One region of the Nitratireductor sp. J20-h4 genome, then DNA from elsewhere that is predicted to be linked to it. Evidence: predicted binding sites of a transcription regulator. Region 1 holds the regulator's gene; the other holds the start of a gene.
What was found. Region 1 encodes LexA, which represses DNA repair genes until DNA is damaged. Its sites were predicted from a motif close to TGTTCNNNNTGTGTTCNG; they were not measured.
Positions count from the first base shown of each region.

Region 2: a site for LexA is predicted at 1,868-1,885, ahead of uvrA (excinuclease ABC subunit UvrA). Genes of this name have one in related genera too.

Region 1 is NZ_CM165557.1:1,792,285-1,797,728, forward strand. It holds gene ACT2B0_RS08755 (ComEC/Rec2 family competence protein) at 1-1,018, shown strand, start outside; gene lexA (transcriptional repressor LexA) at 1,118-1,828, opposite strand; gene ACT2B0_RS08765 (phosphate ABC transporter ATP-binding protein) at 2,040-2,861, opposite strand; gene ACT2B0_RS08770 (PstA family ABC transporter permease) at 2,858-3,691, opposite strand; gene pstC (phosphate ABC transporter permease subunit PstC) at 3,675-4,586, opposite strand; gene ACT2B0_RS08780 (phosphate ABC transporter substrate-binding protein) at 4,543-5,367, opposite strand; gene ACT2B0_RS08785 (transglutaminase-like domain-containing protein) at 5,367-5,444, opposite strand, start outside.
Region 2 is NZ_CM165557.1:1,626,075-1,631,518, forward strand. It holds gene uvrA (excinuclease ABC subunit UvrA) at 1-1,725, opposite strand, end outside; gene ACT2B0_RS07915 (hypothetical protein) at 2,892-3,170, opposite strand; gene ACT2B0_RS07920 (single-stranded DNA-binding protein) at 3,436-3,924, shown strand; gene ACT2B0_RS07925 (VOC family protein) at 3,935-4,354, shown strand; gene ACT2B0_RS07930 (hypothetical protein) at 4,439-4,783, shown strand; gene ACT2B0_RS07935 (methyltransferase domain-containing protein) at 4,863-5,444, shown strand, end outside.

The DNA.
Region 1 (5,444 bases):
GCTGATCGCGGGCGGCGCGACCACGGTCTACGCGATCTGGCATTTCCACCGCATCGCCCCGCTGGGGCTGATCGCCAACCTCGCCGCCATGCCGGTCGTCTCGACGCTGATCATGCCGCCGGCCGTCGCCGCCGGCGTGCTGATGCCGGTCGGGCTGGAGGGACCGGCGCTGGCGGTGATGGGCCAGGGGATCGCCATCATGGTGGCGGTGGCGCGCCGGGTCTCCGAGCACAGCCCGATCGACGCCGTTGGCGCGATGCCGCCGCTGGCGCTGATCCTGTTCACCGGCGCGCTTCTGGCCGCCACCATCGCCACCACCGGCCTGCGCTGGCTGGCGCTGCCGCTCGCACTGGCCGGAATTGCGGCGTTCGCCGCGCGCACGCCGCCCGACCTGATGGTGTCGGAGGACGCGCGACTGGCCGCGATCATGCGCCATGACGGCCGGCTCGCCGTCAACCGCGCGCGGCCGAACGGTTTTACCATCGGCATCTGGCAAAAAGCGCGCGCGGCGACGGGCTTCGTCAAACCGCTCGAGCGCCCCGACCGGGCCGCGTCCGACGCAAAACCCGGCGGCAAGGCCGGCGCCGACCCGCGCTTTGTCTGCGACGCTGCGACCTGCGAGGCCGTCGATCCACGCGGCGCCATGGTGGTGCACGCCGAAACCCAGGCCGCGGCCGCGCCATATTGCGGCCGGGCGAGCGTGATCGTGATCGCCGACGCGACCGCCGCCAATCCGTGCCGGGCAAGAAACGTTCTTGTCGTGACGGCCCGCGATCTCGCCCGCCGCGGCAGTCTCGAGGTGCGTTTCAAGCAGGTTGGAACCGAGGGCGCCAGCGCGAGCGAAGAACCGCTGCGCGCCGAAGCGCGCTTCGCCCTGCCGCGGAACGAACGGCCATGGTTCGCGCACCGCAAATTCTCGCGCGAAGCGCGCGGGCTCGCGCCCTACAAACGCGGCAAGAAAGGCACGAAGGACAAAAAACGCAAAGGCGGGAAGGACGCCACGGGCGGCAAGACCTGAGCCGTCAGCCGTCGCAACGGGATGGCTGGCCCGGAACGCGGCCGCGGACCGGCCGGCTCCGGCCGAAACCCGCCCGGCGCGCCCGGCGCCGGGGAAAAATCAGTAGCGGCGGATTAGGCCGACCAGCCGTCCCTGCACCTTGACCTGATCGGGGCCGTAGATACGGGTCTCATAGGCCGGGTTGGCGGCCTCGAGCGCGATCGAGGCGCCCTTGCGCCGAAACCGTTTCAGGGTCGCCTCGGCGTCTTCCACCAGCGCCACCACGATGTCGCCGGGATTGGCGGTCGCCGCGCTGCGAATGATGACGGTGTCGCCGTCGAGAATGCCGGCGTCGATCATCGAATCGCCGCGCACCTCGAGCGCGTAATGGTCGCCGGCCGACAGCATGTCGGGCGGCACGGTGATCGCGTGCGTCTGGTGCTGGATGGCGTCGATCGGCACGCCGGCGGCGATCCGCCCCATGACCGGCACCGACACGCCGCCGGCATCGTCATTGTCCGACACGGGCGGGGCCGGTTTGGGTTTCGGTTTGCCGAGACTGCCCTCGATGACGCTCGGCGAAAAGCTGCGCGGTCGCCCGAGCCCCGGCGAGATCGATTCCGGCAGGCGCAGCACTTCCAGCGCGCGGGCGCGATTGGGCAGCCGGCGGATGAAGCCGCGCTCCTCCAGTGCGGTGATCAGCCGGTGGATACCAGATTTGGAGGCCAGATCGAGCGCTTCCTTCATCTCGTCGAAGGAGGGCGGGATGCCGGTCTCCTTCAGTCGTTGATGGATGAACAGCAGCAGTTCGTGTTGTTTTCGGGTTAGCATGGTCGCCCCCAGCGGAATCATCGACAAACAAAACCAGAACAAACTCTATCTGTTCTCACCTTGTTCCGCAAGTGTCCGACCGTTGAATGTCCGAGGCGGACGCCGGCAAGGGCTGCGGGCGGCCAGTTGCGCACGACCTGCCCGTCAGCGCGATGCCCGCGGGGCCGGGGGGCGTCCGGTGTCGGGGCGCTCGGCGGTGTACGACCCGGCGTTACGCCACTCGTCCGTTGAGATAGTCGTCCGTGACCTGGTTTTGCGGCCGTTCCGACAGATCGGCCATCGTGCCGTGCTCGAGCAGATAGCCGGTCCCGCACCGCGTCCAGAACAGCGCGCACCGGTCGGCAATCCGTCTTGCCTGCGACAGATTGTGCGTGACGATCACCAGCGTGACGCTGTCCTTGAGTTTCAGCAGCAGGCGCTCGATCGTCATCGTCGACATCGGGTCGAGCGCACTGCACGGTTCGTCCAGAAGCAGAATTTCCGGCCGCGTCGCCAGCGCCCTGGCAATGCACAGGCGCTGCTGCTGACCGCCGGACAGCGCGCAGGCCGACATGTCGAGCCGGTGACCGATCTCCGCCTGGAGGCCGACGGCGCGCAGGCACTCGTCGATGCGCGCCTCGCGGTCGGCTCGCCGACGCACGCCGAACTCGCTCAACACGATATCAAAATTGCGGCGGATCGAGAACGGAAACGGGTTCGGTTTCTGAAACACCATGCCGACGCGCTTGCGCAAGCGCAGCAGGTCGGCATCCCGCCCCAGCACGTCGGTGTCGCGCACAAGGATGCGGCCCGTCACCCTGGCGCCCGGGATCAGGTCGATCAAACGGTTGAGGCAGGTCAGCAGGCTGGTCTTGCCGCAGCCCGACGGGCCGATCAGCGCGGTGATGCGTCCAGGCGGGATCGACAAGGTGACGTCGGACAAGGCGGTGAGGGCGCCGTAGGCAATCGTGAGGTTTTCGACGCGAATATGGCTCGCTTCGACGCGGCCCGGCGACACATCGATCGTCCGGGGGCCTGTGGTTTGCACGTTCATACGAACTCCCTGCCTTGCTTGCCGTCCAAAGCCGTAAACAGAGCGACGACGGCGGCGACCGAGACCAAGAGCACCGTGGCGGTCGCGAACGCGTTGCCGTCGCCGCCGGGAACGTTCATCGCCAGATCGAGGATGTGGACCGCCATGGTCCGTCCGGAATCGAAAACCGAATCCGGCATGCGCACCACGTAGCCGCTGGTGAAGATCAGGGCGGCGCTCTCGGCGACCGCGCGTCCGAAGCCGAGCCCCAGCCCGGCGAAGATGCCCGGCGCGGCGGCCGGCAGCATGATCGACCAGACGATCCGCCGCTGCGGCAGGCCGAGCGCGTAGCCGGCCCTGCGGTCTTCGCCGTGCATGCGCAAGGTGGTTTCAGCCACGCAGGCCGCGATCGGCAGGATCATCAGCGCGAGCGTCAGCCCGCCGGCCAGGATGGAAAAACCGAAGCCGAGCCAGTCGCAAAAAATCATGTTGCCGGCCAGACCGAAGACGATCGAGGGAACGGCGGCGAGCACGCCCAGGCACCCCCGCGTCAGGCGCGCGGCCGTCGCCTCCGGGCGCACCGCCTCGACCAGGAACACGGCGGCTCCGACCGCCAGCGGCAAGGCGGCCGCCAGCGCCACCGCCGTCACCGCCGCCGTCGACACAAGCACCGGCGCGATGCCGCCGGCGCGCCCGGCCGCGCGCGGCGCGGTGGTGAGGAAGTCCCATGACACCAGCGCCGCGCCGCGCGTGACCACATGCACAACGATGGCGGCCAGAACGAACACCACCGCCGCCACCGCCGCCCGCACCACAAGGTCGTTGACGAAAGGCCTAAGACTGCGCCGCATCGGCCCCGCCCCAGTACCAGCGCATGACAAGCAGCAACCCGACCAGCGCCATCAGCACCAGGCCGGATACGAACAGGGCCGAACGATGCACGTCGATGGCGTAGGCCATTTCGAGCGCGATGTTGGCCGGCAGCGTGCGCACGGACGCAAACGGACTGTCTGGCATGGCGACCGCGTTTCCGACCACCATCAGCACGGCCATCGTTTCGCCGAGCGCGCGGGCGAGCCCGAGCATGCAGGCGGCCGCGACCGCCCCCTTTGCAGACGGCAGCACGATGCGCTTGATCGCCGCGTGGCGGGCGCATCCGAGCGCCAGGCTGCCCAGATAGAGCGAGGCCGGCAGTTGGCGCAGGCCCGCCTCGGCCAGAACGGCCACGGTCGGCAGCACCATGATCGACAAGACGATCACGCCGGCCAGGAGCGACGTGCCCGGCGGCTGCCATGCCGCGATATGCGGCACCAGCACCGTCATGCCCCACAGGCCGTAGACGACCGAGGGGATGGCCGCCAGGGTCATCAGCACCACGCGAAAGGCCGCGCCGGCGAGATCGCCGGCATAGTAGCGGATATACACCGCGCACAGGATTCCCAGCGGACCGGCGACGGCAAGCGCCCCGGCCGACACAGCGAGCGTGGCCGCGACCATCGCCACCAGCCCGAATTCGCCGGCGGTCGGATACCAGTCGCCATCGGCCATGAAGGCGGCCAGGCCCGCCTCGGTCAGCGCGGGCGCGGCGCCGATCGCCAGCACGATCAAGACGCCCGCCATCGCTCCGATCGCCAGAACGCCCGAAGCCCACAAGACGACGACGAAGACGAGGTCTTTCGGCGCGAGCGGGCCGCGAAACGGCCTAGTTCGATGCGGGCGAGAAATAATGGTCTGAAATAAGGTCATGCACCTGCTGTCCGGAGGCAAACCGCAAAAACGCTTCGACCGGCGCCGCCGGGTCGGGATAGGTGACCAGGTTCAGCTCTCGTCTGACCGGGTACGACCCGTTTGCGACATTGGCGGAGGTCGGGGCGACGGCACCGAGCGCGAGGGCGCGTATCGGGGTCATGGCGCTGGCGTGATATTCGGCCGCGCCGATCGAGATGTAGCCCACCGCCCTCGGGTTGCCGGCCACCACCTTCACCGCCTGCTCGTTGTCGCCGATAATGGTGTGGGCGCGGATATCGCGGATATCGAGGCCGAGATGGGCGAGGAATATCCCCAGCGTCGAGCGGCCTTCGGCCTTGCTGACGACGGTAATCGGCCCGTCCCAGGGGCCGAGCGCCTCCCAGCGCGTCACCTGGCCGGTGTAGATCGCCCGCACCTGGTCGTCGGACAAGCGCTCGAGCGGATTTTGCGCATGGACGATCAGCGCCACGCCGTCCCACGCGATCCGCGTCGCCGCGACGTCGTCTTCCTCCTCGCCGAGCGCCCGCGACACCATGCCGATATCGGCCAGTTTGCGCCGCACGTCCGACAGGCCCCTGGAAGAGCCGCCGGTCTGGACGTCGACCTGCACGCCCGGATGCGAGGCCTCGTAGCGCTGGGCGATATCCATCATCAACGGTGCGATCGTGCTCGAGCCGGTGACGACGATCCTCACCTCCTGCTGGGCATGCGACACGGCCTGACCGGCCAGCGCGAGCGCGGCGGACAAGACGGCGACAATGGATTTCGGGGCCGACATCATGCGCTCCTTGTTGCCAGGGTTGCCGTTTGCGCCGGGTGCCGGGTATCTGCGCCTGTCTGCATGGGCCGTGTCAG
Region 2 (5,444 bases), 170 kb from region 1:
GGTCAGGATGGCGTCCTCGTCGTGCTCGACCACGATCACCGTGTTGTCGAGGTCGCGCAGATGCTTGAGCGTGTCGAGCAGGCGGGCATTGTCGCGCTGATGCAGCCCGATCGAGGGTTCGTCGAGCACGTAGAGCACGCCGGTCAGGCCGGAGCCGATCTGCGAGGCGAGCCGGATGCGCTGGCTCTCGCCGCCCGACAGCGTGCCGGAATTGCGCGACAGGCTGAGATAGTCGAGCCCGACATCGTTGAGGAAGGCGAGCCGCTCGCGGATCTCCTTCAGGATGCGCCCGGCGATCTCGTTCTGCTTGTCGGTGAGCCGGGCCGGCAGCGCCTCGAACCAGGCGCCGGCCTTGCGGATCGAAAGCTGGGTGACCGCGCCGATATGCTGCCCGTCGATCTTGACCGCCAGCGCCTCCGGTTTCAGCCGGTAGCCGGAACAGGCCGGGCAGGGGCTGGCGGCCATGTAACGCTCGATCTCCTCGCGGCTCCAGGCCGATTCGGTCTCCTTCCAGCGCCGTTCCAGATTGGGGATCACGCCCTCGAAGGTTTTTGTCGTCTGGTAGGAGCGCAGCCCGTCATCATAGGAAAAGACGATCTGGCGCTCGCCGGTGCCGTATAGGATCGCCTGGCGCGCCGGCTCGGGCAGGTCGCGCCAGCGCTGGCCGATCTTGAAATCATAGGCCTTGCCGAGCGCCTCCAGCGTCTGGGTGTAATAGGGCGAGGTCGAACGCGCCCAGGGCGCGACCGCGCCGTCGCGCAGGGAAAGCCCGTCATCGGGCACAATCAACTCGGGATCGATGGCGCGCTGGCTGCCGAGCCCGTCGCAGGACGGGCAGGCGCCGAACGGGTTGTTGAAGGAAAAAAGCCGCGGCTCGATCTCGGTGATGGTGAAGCCCGACACCGGACAGGCGAATTTTTCCGAAAACAACAGCCGCTCGTGGGTGTCGTTCTTCGACTTGTTGGCGGCTTCGCCCGACAGGGTTTCCGGCGGCAGCGGCCGGTCGGCGAATTCGGCCACGGCGAGCCCGTCGGCAAGCCGCAGGCAGGTCTCCAGACTGTCGGCCAGCCGCGCGGCCAAATCGTCGCGCACCACGACGCGGTCGACGACGATGTCGATATCGTGCTTGAACTTCTTGTCGAGCGCCGGCGCCTCGGCGATCTCGTGGAAGACGCCGTCGATCTTGACCCGCTGAAAGCCCTTCTTCTGCAGCTCGGCCAGTTCCTTGCGGTATTCGCCCTTGCGCCCGCGCACGATCGGCGCCAGGAGGTAAAGCCGCGTGCCTTCGGCCAGCGCCAGCACCCGGTCGACCATCTGCGACACGGTCTGGCTCTCGATCGGCAGGCCGGTGGCCGGTGAATAGGGCACGCCGACACGCGCGAACAACAGCCGCATATAGTCGTAGATCTCGGTCACCGTGCCGACCGTGGAGCGCGGGTTCTTCGAGGTCGTCTTCTGCTCGATCGAGATCGCCGGGCTCAATCCGTCGATCTGGTCGACATCCGGCTTCTGCATCATCTCCAGGAACTGGCGCGCATAGGCCGACAGGCTTTCCACGTAGCGGCGCTGGCCCTCGGCGTAGATCGTGTCGAAGGCGAGCGACGATTTGCCCGAGCCCGACAGGCCGGTCATCACGGTGAGGCTGTTGCGGGGAATGTCGAGGTCGACATTTTTGAGATTGTGCTCGCGCGCGCCGCGAATGGAGATGAATTTCTGATCGGCCATGCCGCAATGCCGTTCCGTGTTGCGATGGGAAGGCGCGGACAAGGTTCCGCGCCAGCCTCCTAGGTAGGTCGCCGCGCCGCCGCGTCGAGGGGGTTTTTCGCAAAAGCGAGTTAGACTCCTTTGCCGGGTGAGGGCAAGGGCAAAGAACAAAGGTCGAACGCACTCCTGACACGGTTTGCGTCCGGTGCCGCGGGCCTTGGCCGCCTCGATCACATTTTGCCTTCGCGCGCCGCACCGATATTGACAGCGGCGCCGGCCCGGGCGCAGAGTCAAAACCGTTCCGCACGGCCTCGACATCATCCGCAGGAGCGGGATTTTCGCGAGGCGCCGCGAAGGCGAGGCCGAAGACGGAACGGTGTCGGTGCAACCAGCAGAGGAGAGAGGCATGACCCCGCCGGACAGTCCCTGCCGGCTCCGCCTGCCCGGTGGAGCCGCGGTGAGCCCGATCGGACGCTGAGCGGCTGATCGCGCGCCCCGTCAAATCATCTTACATCGCTGACCAATGCAAAGGGTGCCATCCTTGAGTGGATGTCCCTTGACGATCACCTGATATCCTCGGAGATCGGGGAAACCCAAAGGCCTCGCGCGCTCGAAACGGTAGCGGCGAGGCCGTTCTCTTGCGGGCGTGGTGGCGGGCGAAGGCGTGCAGTTTGACGGGTCACGCGTCGAGCCGCGGCGTCGTGTCGGCTGGCGAGGCGAGGCCGGCCGCGGCCGGGTTTCCCGATTCTGGTGCTGCGGGCAGGATCAGGCGTTCTCCGGCCTAAATCCGGCCCAAACATGGTTCCGTCGTTGGCTGTCGGCCTCGATCGGAAAATTCTTGCAGGGTGCGGTTGGCGATGGCCGTGCGGCGGCGCACGCGAACCGCCGGGATTTGGTGGCTGACACGGCCAGGGCGCGACGAGGCCGGTGGTGTGGCGTGCGATCGGGACAAGCGCGCCATCGTCGAACCGTGCTGCCGAAAACCGTGCTGCCGAAAACCGTGCAGTCGAGCCGGGCGGCGTGCGCGCAGCAAGTCCGGGCGTGGCCGGCGCGCAAAAGCGCGTTGACATCGGGTCCGGCGTGAGCCGCTGTTGCGTGGTGTCGAGGGGGCGAAACGGAGGACGACAGGAACCGGGGCAAGCAAGAGGCCCGAACGACCGGCAGGGCGGCCGCCCGTTGCCGGTGCCTCAGCGGCCGTCGCGGTAGCCGCCGGTGCCGATCTCGTAGGAAATGCTGCCGGAAATGGTCACGTCCCAGTCGCCGACCTTGAACGAACCCGGCGTGGAGCCGACCGGCAGCGCCTCGTCCGGTTCGGGCAACGGCGCGTCGGTGGCGCCGGCGCCTTGCGGGCGCTCGACGCCGGGCAGGCCGTTATCGGCCGTGTCTGCGTCCGGTCCGGCCACGGCCGGCAGGCTCGCGGCGGCGGCAAAAGCCGCCAGAACGGCGATCATCAGGGGTCGCGACATGATTTCGGCTCCGCTCACGCTTTGCCTCGACATAAGCGCGCGCGCCGCCGCTGCCAAGAGCGCGCCGCTTCACATTTTGCGTCCCGTGCGGCGGGCGCCGGCGCATGGTTGAAACCGGGTCGGAAACGGTTTAGAACAAACAAGGAACGAAACCCTTGTGGACAGCGCAAGGAATCTGCCCCGCCGGGGCGCGTCGGCCGGGGCGATCGGATAGAATACGCGCCGATCAGAAATGTCCCGGGCGGACGAGCGTGGAGATAAAGTGATGGCGGGAAGCGTCAACAAGGTGATTTTGGTGGGCAATCTGGGCGCTGACCCGGAAATCCGCCGCCTGAATTCCGGCGATCCGGTCGTCAACATGCGCGTGGCGACCTCCGAAACCTGGCGCGACCGCCAGTCGGGCGAGCGCCGCGAGCGCACCGAATGGCACAATGTCGTGATCTTCAACGACAATCTGGCCAAGGTCGCCGAGCAATATTTGAAAAAGGGCATGAAGGTCTATCTGGAGGGCCAGCTCCAGACCCGCAAATGGCAGGACCAGACCGGCAACGACCGCTACACGACCGAGATCGTGCTGCAGAAATTCCGCGGCGAGCTGCAGATGCTGGATTCGCGCGGGCAGGGCGAGGGCGGCGGCCAGTATAACGCCCCGGCCGCGCGCGGCTCCGATTTCGGCGCATCCAGCCCGAACGAGGGCCAGGGCGGCGGCGGCGGCGGATTCTCGCGCGATCTCGACGACGAAATCCCGTTCTGATCGGCCGCCGATGCAGCGCATCGCGCATGTGATGATCGTGGTGCGCGACTATGACGAGGCCATCGCCTTTTATTGCGGCAAGCTCGGTTTCGACCTTGTCGAGGATACGCACCAGCCCGAACAGGACAAGCGCTGGGTGGTCGTCGCACCGCCCGGCGGCGGCACGTCGCTGGTGCTTGGTCGCGCGTCGGACGAGGCGCAGGCGGCGGCGATCGGCAACCAGACCGGCGGCCGCGTCTTCCTGTTCCTGCAGACCGACGATTTCGCGCGCGACCATCAGCGCTTTCTCGGCCAAGGGATCGATTTCGTGCGCGAGCCGAAGGTCGCGGAGTACGGCACCGTCGCCGTGTTCGCCGACCTCTACGGCAATCAGTGGGACCTGATCGAGTTCGCGCCCGGTCATCCTCTGGCCAGCGCGGCGACGTCCTGACGCGTTCGTGACTGGTACGTGAGCGCGCCCTGGCGCAAGAACGGCGCCATGCCGACGATCCGACATTTTTGTGCCGCGTGTTGCATGGCCCTGCTGGCGGCGGCCGGGTTCGCCCATGCCGGCGAGGCCGACGTGACGGCGGTCGACATCTCGCCGCGCGCCGACGGAACCTATCGCTTCGACGTCACCGTGCGCCATGCCGATACCGGCTGGGACCATTTTGCCGATCGCTGGGAGGTGGTCGGCGAGGACGGCGCGGTGCTGGCCACGCGCGTGCTGGCCCATCCCCATGTCGATGAACAGCCTTTCACCCGCAGCCGGGACGGGGTGGCGGTGCCGCCCGGGCTGCGCACGGTGACGGTGCGCGCGCATGACAGCGTGCACGGCTTTGGCGGACGTGCGATGACGGTGGTGCTGCCGGACCGGTGACCGGCGCGTCGTTGGACCGTTTGCGGTCGAACGGGCGCGGCCTGCTTTCACGCCGGGGCGATATCGCCTAGCATGCACCATGCTTCAGTTCGACGCGGCGACCACCCGACTTCTCGAGGATGCCTATCAGGGCTCGGATGTCGTCCGGCGGCGCCTGGCCAGCCTTGAGGCGCTGGCGCCGCGTCCGGGCGATACCGTGGTCGATATCGGCTCCGGACCCGGCCTGCTGACCCTGGAACTGGCGCGTGCGGTCGGCCCGCAGGGCAGGGCAATCGGGGTCGAGCCCAGCGCCGAGATGCGCGCGGCGTCGACCGGGCGCTGCGCCGAGCGCGACAATGTCGAGATCGTCGACGGGACGGCCGAGGCCCTGCCGCTCGCCGCGGGATCGGTCGACGGCGCGGTTTCGCTGCAGGTGTTCGAGTATCTGCCCGACATTGCGGCCGCGCTGCGCGAGATCGCACGTGTGCTGCGGCCCGGCGCGCGGCTGGTGGTGGGCGACACGCACTGGGACACGCTGGTGTGGTTCAGCGACGACAGGCAACGCATGTCGAAGATGATGACGGCATGGGACGGGCACCTGGTCGAAAAGCGCGTGCCGGAAATCCTGCCGGCGCTGTGCCGGGACGCCGGCTTCATTGTTGATGAGGTGCGGCCGCTGGTG